3 regions of the Paenibacillus sp. 23TSA30-6 genome follow, and region 3 is predicted to be linked to each of the others. Evidence: riboswitches for the same ligand, from Rfam matches in the RefSeq annotation. Region 3 holds a riboswitch; each other region holds the start of a gene.

Evidence for each region. Region 3 has a riboswitch for cobalamin ahead of E0698_RS14270 (hypothetical protein). Riboswitches for the same ligand answer to the same signal wherever they lie in the genome.
Region 1: linked by a shared signal. The riboswitch ahead of E0698_RS11010 (ABC transporter substrate-binding protein) and the one ahead of E0698_RS14270 (hypothetical protein) in region 3 are both predicted to bind cobalamin.
Region 2: linked by a shared signal. The riboswitch ahead of E0698_RS06430 (ABC transporter substrate-binding protein) and the one ahead of E0698_RS14270 (hypothetical protein) in region 3 are both predicted to bind cobalamin.

What each region holds. Positions count from the first base shown of each region.
Region 1 covers NZ_SLTL01000009.1:195,794-199,627, forward strand. The annotation lists gene E0698_RS11000 (ATP-binding cassette domain-containing protein) at 1-580, opposite strand, end outside; gene E0698_RS11005 (FecCD family ABC transporter permease) at 577-1,623, opposite strand; gene E0698_RS11010 (ABC transporter substrate-binding protein) at 1,620-2,624, opposite strand; cobalamin riboswitch at 2,832-3,025, opposite strand; gene E0698_RS11015 (histidine phosphatase family protein) at 3,150-3,834, opposite strand, start outside.
Region 2 covers NZ_SLTL01000005.1:115,555-119,388, forward strand. The annotation lists gene E0698_RS06425 (nucleobase:cation symporter-2 family protein) at 1-911, shown strand, start outside; cobalamin riboswitch at 1,610-1,813, shown strand; gene E0698_RS06430 (ABC transporter substrate-binding protein) at 2,020-3,603, shown strand; gene nikB (nickel ABC transporter permease) at 3,619-3,834, shown strand, end outside.
Region 3 covers NZ_SLTL01000013.1:140,461-144,294, forward strand. The annotation lists gene cobJ (precorrin-3B C(17)-methyltransferase) at 1-980, opposite strand, end outside; gene E0698_RS14270 (hypothetical protein) at 1,109-1,333, opposite strand; cobalamin riboswitch at 1,295-1,478, opposite strand; gene E0698_RS14275 (TIGR00730 family Rossman fold protein) at 1,536-2,090, opposite strand; gene E0698_RS14280 (uroporphyrinogen-III synthase) at 2,262-3,107, opposite strand; gene E0698_RS14285 (GerAB/ArcD/ProY family transporter) at 3,215-3,834, opposite strand, start outside.

The DNA.
Region 1 (3,834 bases), on a different contig from region 3:
CAAGCTGATAGCGCAGATCCAGATAGGTTGTAGGCTCATCCAGCAGCAAAATCTGTGGCTCCTGCACCATCACCTTCGCCAAAGCCACGCGCTGCCGCTGTCCCCCGCTCAAACGGTCTAACGACCTGTCCGCCAAGTTGGTAAGATCCAGCCTCTCCAGCACACGATCCGTAATGATTCCCGGGTCAATCCCTTTTTCCTTATCCACCTTTTCTCTACCAAACCAGTCCTGATGGGGAAAGCGTCCCATTTCCACGACTTCCCTTACCGTGTAACCCACCGGGGGGAGCCCCTCCTGTTGGAGCACAGCTACAAGACGGGAAAGCTCTTTTCTGCCATAGCTACTGACCTTTTTACCATATACAAGAACGTTTCCCGAAGTCGCGTGATCCACACCGGAAAGCAGATGCAGCAACGTCGACTTTCCACTCCCGTTCGGGCCGATGATGCCCCACCAATCTCCTTCATCCACGCTCCAGCTTATATTTTTTAACGCATGGAATTCCCCAAAATCACGAGTCAGACTGGCAATCTCCAACGCTCGGACTCGCGATGCCTGTGGTCCACTTGGTTCCTTCACAGCAATCCCCCCCTGCGCAGCTTCTTGTTCCGGTACAGGAGATATGCGAAGAACGGTGCACCGACAAAGGCGGTCATAACACCAAGTGGAATTTCGGTCGGAGCCAGTAGCGTACGTGCCGCAGTATCGGCCCAAGCCATGAAAATAGCCCCGCCCAGCGCGGATAACGGAACGATCATCCGATAGTCGGGGCCCGTCACCAAACGGATGATATGCGGTACAACGAGTCCCACAAAGCCAATCACTCCGCATACCGAGACAGCCGCAGCCGTCAGCAGCGTGGATATGATCAGAACGGATAGCTTCGTTGCATCTACATTAACCCCCATATGAGCTGCCTGACGTTCACCCAAAGCCAGAATGTTCAGCACTCGTGCCCGGTTCCACAGAAACACCAGCCCAATGACCACATAAGGCAAAAGGATGCCTGTATACGACCAGCCGCGCAGACTAAGGCTCCCCATTGTCCAGTACAATATTTCGTTGACCGTCTCCTTCGACATGGCTGTCAGAAAAGAAACAACCGCACCCAGAAAAGATTGCATCACCACGCCCGATAAAATAAGGCTTTGCGTCGGAATTTTTCCCCCTTCCCGCGCCAACGTCAGCACCATCCACAACGTCAGCATTCCGGTCGTAAATGCCACCAGCGGCAGTGTCCATACGCCTACAAACGAAAATTGAAGCCCCCAATAAATCAGCACTGCTGCCCCTACCGAAGCACCCGAGGATACCCCCAGCGTGTACGGATCAGCCAGCGGATTGCGCAGCACACCTTGAAATCCGGCTCCCGCCAGCGCAAGCGCTGCGCCTACCAGCATTCCCAGTAAGACACGCGGCAGTCTGATCTTCAAAATAATCTGCTCTGTGGATGGATTCCAATCCGGTGTAAACGTCTCACCTAACCACGGCAGATGGTTGACCAGAATACCCGTGATCTGGCTGACGGGAAGCTTGGCCGAGCCGATGCCGAGACAGAGCAACAGCGTCAGCAGCAATAAGGCAAGACCTGCCCCTCCAAAGCCGATCAGTCTACGACTCATTTGAAAATTTCAGGATACACGCCCTTGGCCACTTCCTTGAGACCTTCCGTTACACGCGGACCCGGACGACTGATCAGATTATCATCCACGGCAAACACCCGGTTTTGACGAACAGCCGATATTTGATCCCATCCACTACGGGCTTTGATAATATCGCCGAGCGTCTGGCCTGTTTTGTCGTCCTTGACATTTTTGCTGTATAATATTACGTCCGGATTCGCCGCTATAATATTTTCCTCACTGATCTGGTACCAGCCCTTTTGGGTTGCAGCGACATTTTCCCCGCCCGCCAAAGAAATCAGCTCATCCATAAACTCTCCCTTGCCAACCGTCCAGCCGGGTGAAAATTCGACGTATACTCTCAGCTTCTGCCCTTTGCCGATATTTTTAACACCGTCTTTCACTTCCGCAACATCTGCTCTCATCTTGTCGGTTACCGCTCTCGCTTCTTTCTGATGATCGGTAATTTTCCCATATAGTTCGATGTTAGCCATGACATCTTCAACCGTTTTCGGCTCCGTTTTAAAAATCATAATTCCCATGTCACGCAGCTTGGTTGTCGCCTGCTCACTGAGTGATATCCCTGCAAAAACGACTTCCGGATTCGCAGCAATGATCGCCTCTTCATTCGGCTTCATAATACCGCCCACTTTGGGCTTCTTTTTAGCCGCTTCCGGGTAATCCGAATAGTCGGATACGCCGACAATTTCCTTATCCAGTCCGATGGCGAACAGCGCCTCGGTTTCAGCCGGGGAGACGGAAACGATTTTGTCCGGCGCTTTTTTGAACGTAAATTCCTGTCCGGTCGCATCCTTAATGGTCAGCGGGTAGACCGTTTTGCCCGGAGGCTCCTGAGCGGTTGCCGTCTGTCCCGGTTGCTGTGAGGCTTGATCCCCTTTATTTTCAGCGTTCTTTCCGTTAGCTCCACATGCACTCAGCACAACCGCCAAGACCAGAGCCAATAAGCCTGTAGTCCAGACCTTTATTCTATTCCCTGCCATGATTTACACCCCTCCATATAAATTCTTTTAAGAGCGTCACTTGAACATCATCCGATATCTGCTAAATCCAGCCTTCTTTTCCTTTCAAAAAACCCCTGCATCCTCAGATAAGGACACAGGGGTCACGTTAGCGCAGATCGTACGCAGGCGGCAGTTTCTTCCGCATGGACAGTCACTGCGAACACGTCATCCTTTCCTCGAAGGACTATGGTGACAGGCGGACGGGCAGGTATCCTGACTTACAGAAACATGCGACAGCCTACTGCTGCTTTATATGCTTTGTGGCACATAAAGCAGAGCGGGCTGGCATTTTTCCATTTACAGTGGCGGGACCGCGCCGGATTCACACCGGCTTCCCTTTTAACAGCGCACCGGAAAGAACCCGAGGGTTTCATCCCGCTGCACCGACCTCGTCTGCTGGATATTTGATGTAGTGTTGGTCAAGCCGTTCTTTTACTTGATGATTATAGGTTAAAAAAGACTGGCTTACAACCCAAACCGCCTGTTCACCTGCCCCTATCTGACCTAAAAAGAAAACACCTCTCCTATCCACTGGTGTCGTTCTCCCAGCCTCAACCGAATCGTAATTGCCGCTCCTGGCTTCGGATTCAGACTCCAAAAATCATGACCCGGTACCAGCATACAAGCCAACTGACGAATCACTCCACCATGCGTGACGACCAGAACAGAAGGTGGGGCATCAGGCATGCCTGTTTTCTGAACATCCATCATTTTACGCCACTCATACAAAGAGTCTAGGAATTCATCGAGGCGGTTCACAAAGTCTGCCCAAGGCTCTCCCCCCGGCGGCGTAATTCGCTGCGGCTCATCAATCCACGCTCGATACAACGCCACATCCTTGAGCATATCATACGTTTTTCCATCCCATTCCCCAAAATGAAGCTCTCTCAGACGTGGTTCCATGATGGCAGACCTAGCGGAACTATTAGATAGGAAACGTTCAGACTCCCATTTGGATGTCAGCTCCAACCGTGATTCCGGTTTCAATTCGAAGGGGGTTCCCTCTCCAAGCTCTGGTCCCAGTTCCGATTTCGGCAAAATGATCTGCAAGGTCTGACGACAACGTATCAAGTCACTGCAATAGATTCGGGCAAAGGAATGCCTCTGTAATTTTTCCCGCAAAGGCTCTAATTCTTGCTCTGCTCCCGGTAGCAATCCCAGATCGGAGTGCCCCAGGTATCGACGTTCC
Region 2 (3,834 bases), on a different contig from region 3:
GCCTGTCCCTCATTCCGGTGGCGATGAATAACGTAGCAGGGGGTCAGGGTAGCGCGGATTTTGGACAGCCGCGTAATTTGTTGCTGGCGTTAGTTACTTTGCTGGTTATTTTGCTTGTGAATCGGTTGGCAAAAGGCTTTTTACGCTCGATTTCCGTGCTCATCGGTCTGTTTGCGGGTACGGTGGTTGCTTATGCGATGGGGATGGTGCATTTTGCTCCAGTGGCGCAAGCGTCTTGGGTGAGTGTTGCGCAGCCGTTTTATTTTGGTAAGCCTGAGTTTAGCATTATGGCAGTATGTACGATGATTATCGTTAACATTGTCAGCATGGTCGAGTCTACGGGCGTTTATTTGGCAGTAGGCAAGGCGATTGATCAAAAGGTGGAGCAGAAGCAAATCGTCAATGGTCTGCGTTCCGAAGGACTTGCGATTATGCTTGGTGGTATTTTTAATGCGTTTCCTTACACGGCTTTCTCGCAAAATGTAGGTCTGATTTCGCTGACACGCGTCAAGTCGCGGAACGTTATTTTTGCTGCGGGTGGTATTATGGTTGTTCTTGGTTTGCTGCCTAAGCTGGCTGCCTTGACGACAGTGATTCCTAATGCTGTGCTGGGCGGGGCGATGATCGTTATGTTCGGTTCGGTTGCTGCGTCGGGCATGTCTATTTTGTCAGAAGTGGACTTGAGGAAGGAAAGCAATCTGCTGATTGCGGCATGCAGCATTGCGGTGGGCCTCGGCTCTGCCGTGCTGCCCCAAATGTTCGACCAACTGCCGAGCTTTGCCAAAATGCTGCTGCAAAACGGCATCGTATCCGGCTCGATCACGGCGATTGTCTTGAACATCGTTTTAACGAAAAAACAAGCCGAATCGGTCAAAGGTGTGACAGTGTCGGAGGTTCCGCAGAAGGTTTGATAATTAGGATTAGAAAGACAGCCGGAGAGAGGTCGTAAGCCTCTTTTTCCGGCTTTTTGGCATAGAGTTATTGATAAAGCCCTCTTCCTGTATGAAGATGGGGATTTGAGATTCTATTAGAAGAATTTGCTAGAGTGGTAGGCAGAGGCGTGGTATAATCCATCTTATGGATTTTGAATAGTGGTGGATGTTTTCGGACCACGGCGCAGCTTCCCGAAAGGGGGTGAAGCCGATGGTCAACCTTGTGTCGTGCTACGATGTGTTGCGTTGGATGGTTACGTTACTAAGCCTGGTGTTTAGTATTCGTAAACTTTATCGCTGGCTACGTCGGAAATTTCGGAACAAGCGAAAACCCACCGCGTAATTAGGTTAGGCGCCTAACGGTGGGTTTAGCTAAGCATTTAGCGCGCCGTGGTGATCCACAGCCTTTCAAGTCCTAAGAGTCTTTGCCGTTGGTAGCGGCGAAGACTCTTTTTAGTATACGGACACGATGGGTATCTCTATACCTAATTTTATCACGTCCATTGCGTGCATGCAACGCAAAGTCATAGCCTTGATTCTCGCCGTATCGTTCAAATTTAAATTATTATGCGACATTTGTTGACAAGCCTGTAACAACAAAATAAGATAGTCCTAAATCGTAATGAAAAAGAATAAAGGAAGAAAACAGGTGTGAGCCGGACTTTCTATCTACAGGGTTTCGTTGAGATCATGTAGATGGCTGTTGTACGTGCTCACTTAAAAGGGAAGTTCGGTAGATTCCGACACGGACCCGCCACTGTATACAGGCATCAGCAGGGAATTGCTGTAGCTTTCGGAATAGCCACTGGAACTGTGAAGAACCGGGAAGGCCTGAAAGATACGCCTGAAGTCAGGAGACCTGCCTGTTTTAACATCACTGTCAGACCCACGGGATGCTGGGGAGGTGGTTGGGCGTGCTGCTTACGGAATGTCTGAAACCGATCCGATCCCTTCTATGATTAGAGGTGCTTTGAGGTGAGCTTTGGCATTTTATAATGAAAGCATTTCTGACTGCTGATCAGGCGGTCCGGGATGCTTTTTTTGCGTTAGGTATTTGTGAATGACAAGATAGAGGGGGATAAATAGGATGATAAGCAATCGTAAAAAGCGTTCATGGTCCATATGCACAGGGGTGATGCTGCTACTGGCAGTTATGGCTCTTGCGGGATGCTCCACAACTAATAAGACGGCGGACAGCTCCGACAAGGGCGAAAACACATTCGCACAACAGTCCACAACGGACAAAAAGCTGGTGATGGCGTATACGTGGAAGCCGTCAGGCGTTGACCCGCATGGCGATAATAGCTGGGATGTTATGCGTTCTGGCGCAGGCGAGACACTTGTCCGTTTGAATGAAAAGCTGGAGCCTGAGGCTTGGCTGGCCAAGGAATGGAAGCAGGATAGCCCCACAGTCTGGACGTTCAGCTTGCAGGATAAGGTCACTTTTCATAACGGAAAGAGTATGGACGCGGAAAGTGTAAAAGCTTCCCTGCTGCGCTCCATTGAGAAAAGCCATCTGGCAAAGGATTTGCTAGATGTAAAGTCAATTGACGTAACCGAGCCGCTGGTGTTGAAAATTACGACAAACCAGCCGAATGCGGCGCTGGTGTCCAATCTGGCGGATCCATCGACGATTGTGCTGGATGTAGCGTCTATAAAGGATGAGCAGAGCTACCCTGCGATGACAGGTGCTTTTAAAATTAAAGCGTTCAACAAGGATCAATCCTTGGTCGTAGAGCGTTATGACGGATATTGGGGCGAGAAGGCCCGGCTGGCTGAAGCAACGATGAAGTTCATTACGGACGGCAATTCGCGCCTGCTGGCGCTGCAATCCGGCGAAGTAGATGTAGCGACCGATATTCCGGTGGATAACGCGGAGGTATTGAAAAAGAACGATAAGCTGCAAGTGCTGTCGGCTCCCTCTTTGCGCACCCATATGATCGTGTATAACATGGAGTCGTCTCTGTTCAAGGATGCCGCGAACCGCAAAGTAGTGGACAGCTTGATACCACGTGCATCCATTGTGAGTGCGATCATGAGAGGCTATGGTACGGAGGCAAGCAGCCCATTCCCGAGCATTCTCCCCTTCGGTAAGGTCGAGCGTAAAGCGCTGGACGGAACGCCCGAGCAGCTATTGACTAAGGATGGCTGGAAGAAGGATGCCCAAGGCACATGGACCAAGCAAGGCAAGCCGTTCGAAGTTACGTTGCTGACCTTTCCTCAACGTCCAGAGCTTTCGGTGATGGCTGAGGTGATTCAGAGCCAACTGCTGAAGGAGGGCATCCAGGTGAAGATTCGCAAGGTGGAAAATATCGACGAGGCACTGACCAAAAACGATTGGGATTTTGCCATGTACAGCATGCTGACTGCCCATACGGGGGAGCCGCAATATTTTATGGACATGTTTTATTCCTCTAAAAGCGAAGCCAATGTAAGCCGTTATAGTTCCAAACCGCTGGAGAACCTTCTTGGCAGCTTGAAGCTGGCGAAGGATACAGCGCAACGTAATGCTGTGACACTGCAAGCGCTGGATATCATTAATACCGATTTGCCGCAGTCGTTTATTGTTCACCCTGATAATGTATTTGGAGTGAAAAAAGGGGTAGAGGGCTTTACACCGCATCCGATTGAGTATTACTACATTACGGCGCAATCCGATATTGCGGAATAACGGGCTGCATACCCTATGATTCGTTTTATTCTGGAACGTGTGGCGCAACTGGTCATCATTGTGTTTGTTGTATCCACGCTGACGTTTGTGCTGATGAGGCTGGCTCCCGGCGACCCTGCTACCATTCTGCTCACCGCGCATAATGTGCCTGCCTCTGAGGAGGCGTTGACGGCGCTGCGTAAGGAGCTGGGCTTGAGCGAGCCGCTCCATATTCAGTATGTGAACTGGCTG
Region 3 (3,834 bases):
GCAGCCACCGCTTGCGGGCGTGCCTGCGTGGCAACCGCAGCAGCACCGCTCGCGGAAGGCGCGGGCGCGGTCCCGCCAGCACCCGCAGGGGCTGGCACTGCGGGTGCTGCGCCTGTCTGCGACGCATTCAGCGCGCGATCCTCTTCCGCACCCAGCGACCACGGCTCCGCTTCCGTGCGGAGCCGCTGATGCGGCTTGAGCGCCTGCTCGGTCGCACCCAACGTATACTTGCGCTGATACCCGCGCGGCGTCACGATCAGACCGTCATACACCATCGTCGAAGAATTGCCGATGATGACGGTCGTCAGCATACCGATATCATGGTTGAGCATGTCCTCCAGCGTCGTCACAATTACTTGCTGACGGTCGCGATAAGCACTCTTCACCAGCCCGACGGGAGTCTGCGGATCACGGTAACGCAGCAAAATGGACTGCGTCTCAACAATCTGGCGTGTACGCCGACCACTGCGCGGATTGTACAGTGCAATGACAAAATCCGCCGAAGCTGCCGCTTCTACACGTTTCACAATCGTCTCCCACGGGGTCAAATGGTCACTCAGACTGATCGTGCATGCATCATGCATGACGGGCGCACCCAACAGCGAAGCACAGGACTGAATCGCCGATATTCCCGGCACGACTTCTACCTCAACCCCGTCCTCACGGCGCCAGCCCTTTTGCATCAGCACTTCGTACACTAGCCCGGCCATGCCATATACGCCTGCGTCTCCACTGGAAATGACGGCTACCTTCTTGCCCATCTCCGCCTGTCGAACCGCCTCCTGCGCACGGCTCACTTCCTCTGTCATGCCTGTGCGCACAATCTCCTGTCCGTTCAACAACGGGCGGATCAGATCTACATAGGTGTTGTAACCGATAATGACCTCACTCTCGGCCAGCGCGTCCAGCGCCCGTTTGGTGATATGTTCCATATCCCCCGGTCCGAATCCAATCACGAGCAATTTCCCTAATGGGCTCATCGTTATCCTCCTTCTTAAATCTAGGCTATGTTTTCCACACTTCTATCTATTTCACTTATATATGGACATCCTGTAACTCAAAAAAACCCATCCTGCCCGGATGGGTTTCCTATGTACGCATCGTATCATCAGACGGACACAGCATAAGAAGACACTTCTTGTCTTCCGCCATCGTGCCGTTGCTTTCCATCTGCCTGTTCACGCTTGAAATGCTTCTGCATGTTCAGCTCCACGCAAACCTGCAACCAACATGGAAAAAGCAGCGTGCGCCTGATTTCCTGATTTCGTACACCCATCCTCTCCGCGAAGGTTAACGGTGCATACAGATCAAGGTAGGTCTCCTGGCTCGGCATCAACAGATTTTTTCGTCTTCCCCGTTTTCTCACGAGTGACGTCTGAAAAAATCCTCTTCCTTACAGTGGCGGGACCGCTCGGGACTTGCACCCGATTCCCTGTTACCCTTCGCTATCACAAAGGCACCTTGTCTGTCCGCTATTTGATTATGGGTCTTATCATAACCTTGGCTCAATCAGTTGTGCAAGCATGAAAAACGCTTTATTTCAAGTTCTCTGCCTTATTTTTTAACATATGCAACAATTCGTCCGGGTCCGCAGAGATACTCAGCAGCGTTGGATGGTCAACTCCGGTAAATCCCTCGCGCACACTATGACGCACCATTTCCGCCAACGGGTCAAAATATCCGTTCACATTCAGCAGCCCGATGGGCTTGCGATGAATGCCGATTTGCGCCCAGCACAGCACCTCGAACAGCTCTTCAAATGTTCCCAATCCCCCCGGAAGGGCAATAAAGGCATCCGCCATTTCGCTCATGACCGCTTTGCGTTCATGCATGCTTGCCACCTCAATAAATTCGGTGACTCCCCGGTGAATAATCTCTGCATCGAATAACAGGGTCGGCATAATCCCGGTGACCTGACCGCCCCCGGCCAGCATCGCATCTGCGACCTCACCCATCAGCCCCTTGCTGGAGCCTCCATAGATCAGACGAACATGATGTCGGGCCATAGCCTCTCCAAGCTTGCCTGCCTCCTGAAGATATACCGATGAATGTCCGGGTCTGGACCCGGCAAATACACAAATGGAATTCATAATGTCTCAGCTCCTGTTCTGGTATCCCGCATCGAGGCTTTTTCATTATATTAAATAAATATTTTCGTTATAACAAAAACTTCTGTCGATGCATTTCCAACAAAAAAAGATAAAGACCCTGTAGGCCCTTATCTTTATTTTACCCTTTATCGCAAGGATATAGGTTAGTTTTCAGTTCACAACTTCAAGACCGTAGCCGTGCACCGAGGCGCTATGCTCAAAATATCTTCCCAGCTCCACCATCATCGCGCCCATTCGTTCCTCCACTGGAAACACGATCCGTTCAATACCTTCCTCCAAAATGGACTGCGCCGTCACCTTGCCTACCGACACAGCGATCACATCATGGCGAAAAGCTTCCAACACGTCTTCCATCTGCTTCTGTTCCCTCGCATATTGGCACAAAAAGCGGATTTGCGGACCACTGGTGAACGTAACTGCATCAACATTACGACTTACAATATCCGCTAGCAGTGCTTGCAAATTCGCTTCCTCGGGTGGAATATGCTTATAAGGGAGTACCTGCCGGGTAACTGCCCCCTGCTCGTCCAGCCATTTCACCAGCCGTGGGGTCGGATCACCATGCAACTGCAACAGCACTTCCTTCCCCTTCAGATCATACGGCGCAAAAGCACGCGTCAACCCGTCCAAACTTCCATCCTCGTCCCGTACATCTGGTATGAAGCCACGCTTTTTGAGTCCATTGACCGTCTTGTAGCCGCGCGCCGCAATGTTCGAGGATTGCAGCAGCTCCATAATCTGCTCCGCCACGCCCATATCCTCCGCCATATCGAACAGCGCGTCCAGCCCCATACCTGTCGTAAAAATGTTCCAGTCCGGCGGCTGCTTCACCCACGATACAACCGCATTGCGCAGCTCAATATCATCCAGAAAAACCGTACCCTGGGCCGGACGCTGCACTGGCTCGCCTCCCATTTTTGCAACCAGCAATGCCATTTCGTCTGCTTTACGGGGACCGGCAAGGGCAACTCTCTTGCCTGCCATGCGTTGTGCCATCCTGTTCCCTCCCTTGTAGAAATCGAAGTCATAATCCTTTCTACCAAGTATACAATTAGAGGGCTGAAAGACAAATAAGAATTCTTTTTCCAATGAATATAGTAAACTTATAAGTTAGCTTGTCCTGTTCTGCCTGCCTGTTGGCTTTCTTGCTGGCTCGTGCTATCCTGCTGACTCACACTATCCTGCTTCTCTCCAGATGGCTTAGGATATTTGCTATCTTCTTTAGGCTTGGATCGGAGCAGCAGCCATAGCACAAAAGGCATGAAAACAAAGAAAATAACCATTACCATCGTCCATTCCCGGCTGAAATCATAAATTTGGACGATATTAGAGAACAGCATAAAGGAACAGACATAACCCAACAAGCCTACGGGCCAAACCATCAGACTCCCCCGTGTGTGGGCAAACATGCGCTTTACCGCCAAACTGGTTACATACAGATCAACACCAATCTTTGTAAGCAGGGTTGGTACAGTCAGTGCAGCCACAAACAAGTCGAACCGATCCAGAAAGTCGGTTAACTGCAATTGACGCGCCAGTTCATACGATGGATAAAACAGCCGCGACAAGATAGGAACTCCAATAACCAGCTCCTCCAGCAGAACCATGATGATCAGAAAAGCGGTTCCGGTCAAATGTCCTAGCCACGCGCTCCGGGGACCATAGCTTTTTCCCGAAATCACAAAAGGCAGCAGCATAATATCTGCCATATATCCGAGCATAC